Regions from separate parts of the Butyrivibrio sp. WCE2006 genome, predicted to be linked through region 1. Evidence: riboswitches for the same ligand, from Rfam matches in the RefSeq annotation. Region 1 holds a riboswitch; the other holds the start of a gene.
The links. Region 1 has a riboswitch for thiamine pyrophosphate ahead of thiW (energy coupling factor transporter S component ThiW). Riboswitches for the same ligand answer to the same signal wherever they lie in the genome.
Positions count from the first base shown of each region.

Region 1 (6,303 bases):
GGAAAGAAAATATAAAGCATTAAGTTCGCCGATTACCGTTGGGAGAACTGTTTTCAGGAACAGAATGTTCTCGGCACCCATGGGCGGAACTGATATAACAAATGACGGATGTATTGGACCAAAATCAACAGCTTTTTATGAGCTGAGGGCAAGGGGAGGAGCTGCTGCTGTTACAGTGTCTGAGCTAATGGTACACCCGGCAACCGACGGCTCACATGCATATCACCTGGATGAAAGCATACTGAATTCTCTTGCTGCTGCTACATACACAGCAGATGCTATAAAAAGACACGGAGCAGTTCCTTCACTGGAGTTATCTCATTCCGGCATGTTTGCAGGAACTTACATGACTGATAAAGACAGGCAGCATTCACTTAGCCAATGGGGACCTTCAGATACTGTCAGAGCAGATGGTGTAAAAGTCAAGGCACTTACTAAGGATATGATCGAGGATATAGTAGCAGCCTACGGTCATGTGGCAGCTCTTGCGAAAAGGGCAGGATTCGAGATGCTTATGATCCATGGAGGCCACGGATGGCTTATAAATCAGTTTTTATCCCCAATGTTTAACCACAGGGATGATGAGTATGGCGGATCTTTGGATAACAGATGCCGCTTTGCAATAGAGGTTCTAAAAGAAGTAAGACACAGGGTAGGTGATTATTTTCCGATTGAATTCAGAATGAGTGGTTCAGAGCTTGTTCCCGAAGGATATGGAATAGAGGACGGAATAGAGATTGCAAAATTAGTAGAACCATATGTTGATATTATTCACGTATCTGCGGGAACCTATCAGAGAACCTTCGGCAATACCCATCCTTCTATGTTTACAGAACACGGATGTAATGTGGAACTTGCCGCAAGAATTAGAGAACATGTGAAAAAGCCTGTAGCAACAATTGGAGGACTGAATGATCCCGAGCAGATGGAAGAAATAATCTCATCGGGTAAGGCGGATATTGTCTACATGGCGAGAGCATTGCTGGCAGATCCCGAGCTTCCCAGAAAAGTGGTAGAGAACAGGGAGGCGGAGATTGTAAAGTGCCTTAGATGTTTCACCTGCATGGCAGAGAGAGCAGCTACTTCTACGAGAAGGTGTGCGGTGAATCCCCTCATAGGCCGCGAAATGGATGGGATAGAGGTTATGCCGTCTTCTGTGAAAAGGAAAGTAATAGTTGCCGGTGGAGGCCCGGGAGGGTTATATGCTGCATATACTGCGGCAAGAAGAGGGCATGATGTCACTCTGTATGAAAAAGAGAGCGAAGTTGGGGGAATACTTAGGAGCGAGCAGGGCATTACCTTTAAACATGAGATGTACGAGCTTTCTAATACATATAGATACCTTGCGGAGCAGGCAGGAGCTAAGATTATTACCGGAACCGGGGTCACAGAGGACTTGTTGGAAAAAGAGAAGCCCTATGCGCTAATAATAGCTACCGGTTCCAGCCCCATTGTTCCCCCGATCAAGGGAATTCATGGAGACAATGTAGTTTTGGTGAATAATTATTATAAGGAAAAAGATAAAGTTGCTGATGACGTTGTAGTTTTTGGCGGAGGACTCGCGGGATGTGAATGTGCAATTCACCTCGGAATGGAAGGGAAAAACGTTCACATAGTAGAGATGAAGGACCGACTTGCTCCGGATGCCAATGTCAGGCACAGACCATTACTGCTCGCTGAAATCGAGAAATATGTGACGGTTCACACGGGTGTGAAAGGGCTTGAAATAACTAAGTCAGGCATAATCTGCGAAAACAGGGAAGGAAAACAGGTGCTCATTCCCGGAGAGACTGTAATTTGTGCTCTTGGGCAAAGGCCGAGTATTGATCAGGTAGAGCAACTAAAAGACACAGCGCCCTTTGTCAGGGTAATCGGTGATGCCGGAAGGGTCTCAAATATTACTAATGCTGTTTACCAGGGTTACTATGCTGCACTGGATATTTAATTCTTTTAAGTTGGATTCTTTTTTGAAAAAGTATACTGCCTATTCTCAGAAATAAGACCACTTGAAACGTTGTCATAACATTTGTAAAATAATTTCTGACTGCAAAAAACAAGTGTACTGACATGTTATCGGAGGGTAGAAATGAGTGAAGTTTTAGAGAAAGTAGATAAAAACGGGTTAACAGAAGCAGAATATCTGAAAAATTATAATCCTGACAAGTGGAAGAAACCATCACTTACATCGGATATATGTATAGTTGCCAAGGGTGCAGGGAGTAACAGGATATTACTTATAAAAAGAGGCAATCATCCCTGTCTTGGGAAATGGGCGCTGCCTGGTGGCTTTTCACAGGCAGGAGAGAGAATAGAAGAAACAGCATCCAGGGAGCTGGAAGAGGAGACAGGAATCAGGATGGATTTAAAGGCTCTTACGCTAGTCGGAGTGTATAGCAAGCCCGGTAGAGATCCCAGAGACTGGACGGTATCTGTTGCTTTTCTTGCCTGCGTAAATGAGGATGAGGTTAAGCCCATAGCAGGAGATGACGCCGCAGATGCTAAGTGGTTTTCTATTTCTGAAAAGGATGGGGAGTTCAGATTGGAAAATGGTGATCTTTCGCTGACTCTTTCTGATCTTGCATTTGATCATGATGAGATATTCAGGGATTCAATGGATAAGCTCATGACTTCTTGCGAGTAAAAGCGGAAATAGTCCACAAGAATTCACATAGATATTTTGGAGGGTATGAAAAATGTACATAACTGATGATGGAATTAAACTGAATATTAAACTGGATATGCCTAAAGGCAATCCTGAAAAGTGTCCTATTTGTGTGCTTATACATGGATTTACGGGACACATGGAGGAGAGACATATTGTAGCTGTGCAGGAGGCTATGAATGAAGTTGGACTTGCTGTTCTTAGAATTGATATGTATGGTCACGGAAGCAGCGAAGGAGAGTTTAGAAACCATACACTTTACAAGTGGTTATCTAACGGAATGGCAGCTATAGATTATGCCAGAAGCCTTGATTTTGTGACAGATATCTATCTTTGCGGACATTCCCAGGGAGGACTTACCGCTATGCTTCTTGCCGGCATGGAGAGGGAGAGAGTAAAAGCACTTATTTCACTTTCACCGGCTTTGGTAATTCTTGATGGTGCAAGAAAGGGCGAGCTTTTAGGTAAACCTTTTGATCCTGATAATATTCCTGAAGAGCTTATGTCCTGGGATGGAAGAGCACTCAGCGGCAATTATGTGAGAGCAGCTCAGACACTTCACATTGAGGATGCAGCAAAAAGATTTGATAAGCCTGTTATGATAGTTCATGGTGATCAGGATGAGGCAGTGCCGGTGCAGTATTCAATCGATGCAAAAGACCTCTACAAAGACTGCAGACTTGAGCTGATAAAAGGAGATACTCATTGTTACGATAATGATCTTCCTGCAGTATTAAAAGTAGTCAAGGATTTTTTAAATAATAACTTGAAAAAAAATATTGGTTAGTGTATAAAGAATATGAAAAAAATATACAGACGGGAGCTTGTGTTACAGGCTGAGAGGAAGGTATAACCTTCGACCGAGAACCTGATTTGGATAATGCCAACGTAGGGATGCCTGATAATAGGAATTTACTCGCGGAAGTTACCGGATCGGTGCTTCCGCTTTTTAATTTTCTAGGATATCCCAGTGGATTTTCTTTTTTATTTCATGGGATATCCAGTGGATTTCCTTTTTGGCTTAGCAGAGCACTTATCTTATTTTCTGGCCTGAAATTTGGATTCGCCGTCTGAGAAAAGAGGATGAAATGAAGAAAAGTAACTATTTACTTAGGATGGTAATGCTTGCAATGTTTGTTGCTCTGGGAGTTGTAATATCCCCCATTCTCAGAATCGAGGGTATGTGTCCCATGGCTCACTTGATCAACATTACATGTGCGGTGTTTATGGGACCGGGGTATGCACTTTTATGTGCACTTCTTATCGGAATTATCAGAATGCTGGTAATGGGAATACCACCACTTGCACTCACAGGAGCGGTCTTTGGGGCTACACTTTCAGGTGTTTTCTACAAATTATCAAAAGGGAAAATTATTGCTGCTGTTCTTGGAGAAATTATTGGAACAGGAATAATCGGAGCCATAGTTTCATATCCTGTAATGACTTTTTTATGGGGAAAAGAAGGTCTTACATGGTTCTTCTATGTTCCGTCCTTTATCATGGGTACGCTTATTGGCGGAAGTATTGCATTTTTGCTTCTTGTAAGGCTTGAGGCAGCGGGAGTTCTTTCAAAAATTCAGAACAGTTTAAAAGATATGAATAATGAACCTACTAAAGCAAAGGTGATCTAAATGTCAGATCTGATACATTGTATTACAAATCCAATTTCAATGATGCAGTGCGCTAATGCTGTGCTTGCTCTGGGTGCTAAGCCGATAATGGCTGAGCACCCTCTTGAGGTTTATGAGATTACTGAAACAGCATCAGCGCTTTTAATTAATACCGGTAATATATCGGACACCAGAATGGAAGCTATGAAGATTTCATATGACGCAGCGCTGATGGGACATCTTCCTATTGTGATTGATGCCGTAGGTACTGCGTGCTCGAAGCTTAGGCGGGAATTTGTGTCAGAGCTTCTTGAAAAAACAAATAATCGTCAAAATCAGTTTCTTTTACTAAAGGGGAATTATTCGGAGATTAAGGCTTTAGCAGATGCAGCCTATAGAGGAAAGGGTGTAGATGCGGAAGAGAGTCTTGATGAAAACGATATCATAGATGCATCAGGGATGCTTTCACAAAAATATGGAGTGGTAGTTCTGGCAACTGGTGCAAAGGACATTATCACAGGAAAAGAAGGAACATTTTTTGTAAGTAACGGACACCCTGCCATGAGCAGCATTACCGGAACCGGATGTATGCTTGGAGCAATATGTGCAACCTATCTTTCGCGTAAGGAAAGCATAGATTCTGTTGTCAAAGCCTGTAGCTTTTTCGGAATAGCAGGAGAAGTAGCTTATGAAAAGCTCGTAGCTAAAAAGCACTTTTCTGAGGTTAATGATGGAATAGTTGTAGGCTGTGGAAGCTTTCTCGTAGGCCTTCTCGACGCGCTTTCATTAGTTGATTTGGAGACGGTAAGAAGACGTGAGAGGATAGAGCAGCTTTCATAAAATGTTATTTTCAATATATCTGTCAACAATCAGAAAGTATTTTGAAAAAAAGTTAGTTTAAGTTGGAGAAGAAATGAGATTAGATAGTGAAAAATTAAGGTTGTATCTGGTCACTGACAGCACTGGGCTCTCTGATGAATGCTTTTTACACAAGATTGAAGAAGCATTGATCGGAGGAGTGACGATAGTACAGATACGAGAAAAAGATAAATCCACAAGGGAATACATGGAGCTTGCAGCAAAAGTCCATGAGCTTACGAAGAAATATAACGTGCCGCTGATCGTAGATGACAGAATAGATGTGGTAATGGCGATTGATGCTGAGGGCGTGCATCTTGGGCAGAGCGATATGCCTGTTGACATTGCCAGGGCTATAATCGGTGAGAATAAGATCATAGGTGCCACTACTAAAACAGTAGAGCAGGCTAAGGAAGCCTATGAGAAAGGTGCAGATTACCTGGGAGTAGGAGCAATTTATCCAACAACAACCAAGGTGAAGACAATACTTACTTCTGTTGACACTTTAAAGGATATTTGCGCTGCAGTTCCAATTCCGGCCAATGCCATAGGCGGCCTGAATAGGGATAACATGCAGATTTTAAAGGGAGCGCCGATTGCAGGTATCTGTGTGGTCTCAGCCATAATGAAATCTGACGATCCAAGGAAAGTTGCCGAGGGACTTGTTGAAGGATTTCTGGCGCTAACTTCTGGAATGAAGTAACAAGAAATGAGATGATTGCCTTTATTCTTGCGAGAACATGAACTGGTCGAAAATGACAGGATGAACAAAGATAGACTGTATACCGGGCAAAAGCAGTTAGAATAGCAGGAGGAAAAGTGATACAGAAAACAGTTTTGACAATTGCGGGAAGTGATTCATCAGGTGGGGCAGGAATTCAGGCTGATCTTAAAACAATGGAAGCCCATGATGTGTACGGGATGAGTGTGATAACAGCGCTTACAGCACAGAACACAATGGGGGTAAGCGGCGTCCTTACTGTGGATAAGGAATTTGTTGCTGAGCAGCTACGGGCGGTATTATCTGATATTACGCCGGATGCAGTAAAAATCGGAATGCTACCGGATATAGGAATTATGGAAACAGTAGTGGAAGCCATTGATAAATACAGGCTGACAAATATTGTACTTGACCCGGTCTTGAAATCCACTTCCGGAACAGATTTATCCAAG
Region 1 covers NZ_JNKH01000039.1:15,658-21,960, forward strand. Annotated here, with positions in the region: gene T501_RS16525 (oxidoreductase) at 1-1,945, shown strand, start outside; gene T501_RS16530 (NUDIX domain-containing protein) at 2,087-2,641, shown strand; gene T501_RS16535 (alpha/beta hydrolase) at 2,694-3,449, shown strand; TPP riboswitch at 3,471-3,575, shown strand; gene thiW (energy coupling factor transporter S component ThiW) at 3,751-4,293, shown strand; gene thiM (hydroxyethylthiazole kinase) at 4,294-5,112, shown strand; gene thiE (thiamine phosphate synthase) at 5,186-5,833, shown strand; gene thiD (bifunctional hydroxymethylpyrimidine kinase/phosphomethylpyrimidine kinase) at 5,950-6,303, shown strand, end outside.

Region 2 (6,303 bases), on a different contig from region 1:
AAATCCCTTGCAATCGCTAATGAACCCGATGGCCCGTATTTTTATGGGGATTTGCTTGAGGAAGAACTGGATCAGATACAGGGGCTGCAGAATTATAAGGATAAGAGTTTTGATGATCTGAGAGCTGCAGTATTAGGGATTAATTTTAAAAGACTTCCAAGTAAGAAGGATGAATCTGTAAATACAGACAAGCGTGAGCTGGCAAAAGATCTAAGGGACAAGTCAAAGAAGCTTCTTGGAAAGCTTGCATCGCAATACTTTGCTGAGGATAAGAAAACTATCTGCAGTCATATGGAGCTTGCCAGCAAACCCGTGAAGACTCTGGCAGAGCTGGCCATAAGCTTCAAAGAGAAATTCGATGAAAAAAAGCGCGAGAAGGGTATCATCGATTTTGGCGATATGGAGCATCTTGCTCTTGAGATAATACTTAAAGGCGGTGCAAAACAGTATCGTGACTACTATGAAGAAGTGATGATTGATGAGTATCAGGATTCAAACATGGTTCAGGAGATACTATTATCTGCTGTTTCAGGTGAATCAGATGGCATCTATAACAGATTCATGGTGGGAGATGTAAAGCAGAGTATCTATAAATTCAGACTGGCAAGACCTGATATTTTCATGAAGAAAATGAAGGATTACTCCTGGAATGAGGGTGATGATAAACGAAAAATATCCCTGCATAATAATTTTAGAAGCAGAAGTGAGGTCCTTGACGGCGTAAATTACATTTTCGAACAGATAATGGGTGAGGACCTTGGAGGAGTAAGCTATAACGAGGATGCCAGACTTGTAACCGGTGGGGAGTTTCCGGAGCCAAATGAGGATCAGAAAGAAATATTTGCAACGGAATTCATGTTTGCCGATATAAAATCATCATCTTCTGATGAGGCAAAGGAAATTGAGGCAGAAATGATTGCTGCCAGGATTTCCGAGCTTATGAAGGATGGTGTGGTCACAGGTGAGGATAAGCAGCTAAGACCTGTAAGATATGGAGATATCGTCATACTCTTAAGAAGCCCTAAAGGTTCGGATGATGTATTTAAGAAGACGCTGGAGAGCAGAGGAATTCCTGCTTATGTTGAGTCAAGGACAGGATACTTTTCAGCCGTAGAAGTTGTGACACTTTTGAATTTTTTGCGGATACTTGATAATCCCAGACAGGATGTGGCACTTGTCAGTGTTATGCACTCAGCGATAGGGGGATTTTCCGATGATGAGCTTGCACTTATCAAAGCATATGACAGATGTGTCGAAAAGGATGCTTTTGCAGATAATAGCTTTTACGGCATCCTTAAAAGGTGTCTGGATGATTCAGAGCGGGAGCTTATAGATGACAGGCTCTGCGGCAAAATTCAAAGCTTTGTGGCATTTATTGAGGAATATAGGGTAAAGGCCGAATATCTTCCCGTAAATGAGCTTATAAGGCGTATTCTGGATGATACACATTATGGGGAATACTGCGCTTCACTTCCCGGTGGATCCAAGCGCCTTGCAAACCTTAATATGCTCTGCGAGAAGGCATCGGACTATGAAAGAACAAGCTTTAGCGGAGTATTCCATTTTGTCAGATACATAGAACAGCTTGAGAAATATGAGGTTGACTATGGCGAAGCAAATATAATGGATGAAAATGCAGATGTAGTCAGAATTATGAGTATTCATAAGAGTAAAGGACTTGAGTTCCCTATTGTATTTTTATCAGGTATGTCCAAGAAGTTTAATTATATGGATACCAATAGGTCCGTAGTCCTTGATGTGGACATGGGTATTGGCTCAAATGCAATGGATCTTGAACACAGAGTAAAATACAAAACTCTCAGAAAAAGCGTAATGAGTGACCTTATGAAGACAGATATCCTTGGGGAGGAGATGCGTATTCTTTATGTTGCCATGACAAGAGCCAAGGATAAGCTCATTATGACAGGCCAGGTTAAAGCTGACATAGGAGAGAATGTTGCAGAAAGTGAGTTTAATGGTAAGCTGCAAAAGCTGATGAGTTATAGGAACAGGGTAGCAGCCGAGTCGGAACAGCCGTATCTTTTACCGTATTATCTTAGGAATTCTGCAAGCACATATCAGGAGCTTGTGCTTATGGCATTGGCAAGACATCCACGGTTTGAAGAACTTTGCAGGCAGATGGAGGTTGACTGCAATAAGATTGAAGAATATGTGGTCCCATTCTCGTTCAGGCTTGTGTCAATGGATGAACTTACAGCCGAAAAAATAACTGATGAGGTAACTGCAAAAGTAAGACTCAATGCACTTACTTCAAATGCAGCTTCTTCCGAGAAAGAGCTTATTGAGAAATTTGAGAACAGGTTCAGTTATAAATATGCCTTTGTGGACTATGAAGATCTTTATGTAAAAACTACCGTTACAGAGCTTAAAAAGGCAAGGCTTGAGGAAAAGAATGAGCCTGCCTATGAGCTTATTCCTGAAAAAGAGATTGTTCCGGGCTTTATTGACAGCACTGAGAAAAAGGCCTACGGTGCTGCAAGAGGTACTATTTATCATAGAGTCATGGAGCTTTTATATGGCAGTGAGGATACAAATATTGATGAGGCTGTTTCAGATCTTACTTCATGGATAAAGCAAATGGAGGAAGCAGGGAAGATACCTGAGGGTGCCCATAGGAGTGTAAACAATGAGGATATTCTTGGCTTTTGTAACAGTGAAGTCGGTTCAAGGATGAAGAGAGCTATGGAGCTTGGTAAGCTGCACAGGGAGTCTCCTTTTATGATGGGGATAAACGCGGATGAAGTTAATACGAAATTTCCTGAGAGTGAGCTTGTTCTTATTCAGGGAATAATAGACGTATGGTTTGAAGAGGGCGATAATATTGTCCTTCTTGACTATAAGACAGATAAAGTAAAGACTGCAGGTGAGCTTGCAGATAAATACAGGGTTCAGCTTGACTACTATCAGAAGGCCCTTGAGAGAATTACACAAAAAAAGGTGAAGGAGAGAATTATCTACTCCTTCACCCTTGGTGAAACAATTGCTTTATGATGCGAGTTTTAATTTATCTCTGACATCATTTTCATTTGCCATATATTTGATCTTGTTAAAGGCGTTTTTAACTGCGGGTATGCTGATAAGTACGATTGTAAGGATACCCTCAGCGCCGATATAAAGACCATTATATGCAAGAGAGTAAGTGAAAGGATGCATACCATAGTCTGCAGCGTACTGACCAAAGAAGATTACGCCTGAAAGTACGGAGAATGCAAGTCTTCCAACAATACCAAGTACATAACCTTTGATCATTCCGTGCTTGGAGTTACTGAAGAATCCTGAAAGACCAAGAGCACCAAAGGCAAGTATGTAATCGCAGATAAGCTGAGGAATGCTTATAATGTAAGGACCCATGATAAGCTGCAGAAGACCGTATGCAATTCCGGATGTAAGGCCTGCTCTTGGACCATAAAGATAACCGATGAATGTGATGAAGAACATTGAGAAGAGTGTGATGGAACCACCCATAGGCATTTCGAATACCTTGATCATAGAGGTTATCATTGCAAGAGTTACTGACATTGCTGCAAATACAAGCTGCTTAACGGAGAAATGATTCTTTTTATCATTTCCGGTAAAGAAGCATGCGGCTACAAGGGCTACAATCAGTAGAAATACAAACAGACCATAACCAGCCGGTGTGATTTCGTAGGTATCTTCTACCTGTGTTAAGAAAAGTGACATAATAAAAACCTCCCTTTTTTGCATCAGGGAGGTTTTGGATTCATCAAAATCACAATGTGATATCAGATAAATGCTTCCTTACGCCAGTATTACCTGGTTCAAGTAGTGAGGGTCGATGGAAAACCATCATCTCAGCAGCGCTCCCCTAGCAAAAATAATTATAATAATATTTTAAATTTCATTCGACTTTATTTAATGCCATTTTTTAGATGTTGTCAACTTGTTTTTGAGTAAAATTAATGTCAAAACATCTTTTATAAATTACAAAAGAGGAATACCATTTTCTCTTGCATAGTCTGTATATTTTTCATCCCAAAGAGAGCATTGTACTTCGCCGATGTGTGCTTTTCTGAGGAAGAAAAGGCAGAGTCTTGACTGACCTATACCGCCACCAATGGTATAAGGAAGCTCCTTATTAAGAATGGCCTTCTGGAAAGGAAGCTCTGCTCTGTCAGTGCAGCCTGCTTTTTCAAGCTGAGTCTTAAGAGAATCCTCATCAACACGGATACCCATGGAAGATAACTCAAGAGCAATATCAAGAACAGGATAATAAACAAGAATATCACCGTTGAGTGCCCAATCATCATAGTCCGGAGCTCTACCGTCATGTCTTTCTCCTGAAGCGAGAATGTCACCGATCTGCATGATAAACACAGCACCCTTTTCCTTGGTGATCAGATACTCACGTTCCTTGGGAGATTTGCCCGGATACATATCTTCAAGCTCCTGGGAGGTTATAAAGAAAATATCATGGGGCAATATTTCTTCAATATAGTCATACTGAATAGACATATATTTTTCTGTTTTTCTAAGTACCTTATATATAGTGCGGACAGTATCCTTAAGAAAATCAAAGTTGCGGTCTTCCTTACGGATCGCTTTTTCCCAGTCCCACTGATCTACAAATACGGAGTGAATGTTATCGGGAATCTCATCTCTTCTAATAGCATTCATATCTGTATAGAGACCTTCGCCTGTTTTAAAGCCATACTTTTTAAGCGCATAACGCTTCCATTTAGCAAGAGAATGTACAATTTCCGCCTGGCGCTCATTCTCTTCACGAATATCAAAGGCAACGGGGCGTTCAACACCATTAAGATTATCATTTAATCCTGACTCAGGGGCCACGAATAAAGGCGCTGTAACACGAAGCAGGTTAAGGTTCTCGGAAAGGGTATTCTGAAAAAAGTCCTTAACTGTCTTGATTCCTACCTGCGTGTCGTGGAGATTTAATGCGGATGTATAATCCTTGGGAATAATAAGATTTTCCATAACAATGCTCCTCTCTAAAATTATATTTATGATTAAAACGCTTTTTATTTCATCACGCAAGAAAAAAATTGAATAAATTATAAATAGATTGGTTTAAATCTAAAATAAAAATTAATAAATTGCTAGTTAACCATGATTTAATTAGTTTGATACTTGCCTAAATAAATAGAACTTAATCGTTTTAAGAAAATCTTAAGAAAATCATAAGAAAACCTACAGTATTTTTTCAAATTTTTGAGATATAATCATCAAAGTAAGGAGATAAAAAGACTATGGAAATGAAGAAGATAATCAAATTAACACCGAATCAGGTAAAGGATTTTGTTAACGCTGCAACTAAGTGCGATTTCGATATTGACGTTTCATACAATCGTTTTACAGTAGATGCTAAGTCCATTCTTGGTGTCTTTGGGCTCAACTTCGATTGTCCACTTACAGTTAGATATAGTGGATTCAACCAGGATTTTGAATCATATCTTAGTCAGCATGCAATTGCTTGCTAATTACTAAACAGACGATAGCGAGTTATAAATAAACGGCACGATGTGCCAAGCGTTATAAATAATTATCTGATACACGGGCTCCCCATGATATAATGTCATGGGGAGTGTTTTTATGAGAGGAAATTTCTCCGAAATTCCTATATCATAAAAAGCGCTCCGCTATGGATGCGCACTCGCGCGATAGGAATATGTTGCCTTCAGCAACCGCGCTCGGCGCATAATGTAGATGTTGCATAAATGCAAATGCGCGAAAAAATAACATAAGACTCTTTGATTATAGAAAACTATGAAAGAATTAAAAATATCAGTCAGAAGCTTAGTAGAGTTTCTTCTTAGGTCAGGTAATCTGGACAATAGAATTCATCATGCACCGGATACAGCCATGCAGGAGGGCGGCAGGATACACCGCAAAATTCAAAAGAGCATGGGATCGGAATATCAGGCGGAAGTCCCGCTTAGTTTTTCATATCCAAGTGAAAACTACATATTGACTATAGATGGCAGAGCAGATGGGGTTATGGAGAGAAAAGGTAAACCCTTGCTTGTTGATGAAATAAAAGGAACTTACAGAGACCTTAAAAATATAAAGGACCCTGATCCTGTTCATCTGGCACAGGCAAAGTGTTATGCGGCCATTATCACTAAGGAACGCCGTCTTGATAAAATCAGTGTGAGGATCACCTACTGCAATTTTGACAGTGAAGAGATTAAATATTTTGAAGAAGATTATAAGGATGAGGAAATCATCAAATGGTTTGAGGACCTTATCCATATGTATCATCGCTGGGCAGAATTTACGGCAACCTGGGATAGTCTTAGAAATGAT
Region 2 covers NZ_JNKH01000028.1:14,381-20,683, forward strand. Annotated here, with positions in the region: gene addA (helicase-exonuclease AddAB subunit AddA) at 1-3,012, shown strand, start outside; gene T501_RS14300 (energy-coupled thiamine transporter ThiT) at 3,007-3,702, opposite strand; TPP riboswitch at 3,761-3,859, opposite strand; gene asnA (aspartate--ammonia ligase) at 3,964-4,974, opposite strand; gene T501_RS14310 (HPr family phosphocarrier protein) at 5,247-5,477, shown strand; gene T501_RS14315 (helicase C-terminal domain-containing protein) at 5,764-6,303, shown strand, end outside.
Region 2: it holds a riboswitch for thiamine pyrophosphate, as region 1 does, so the genes downstream of both, T501_RS14300 (energy-coupled thiamine transporter ThiT) here and thiW (energy coupling factor transporter S component ThiW) in region 1, are expected to answer to the same signal.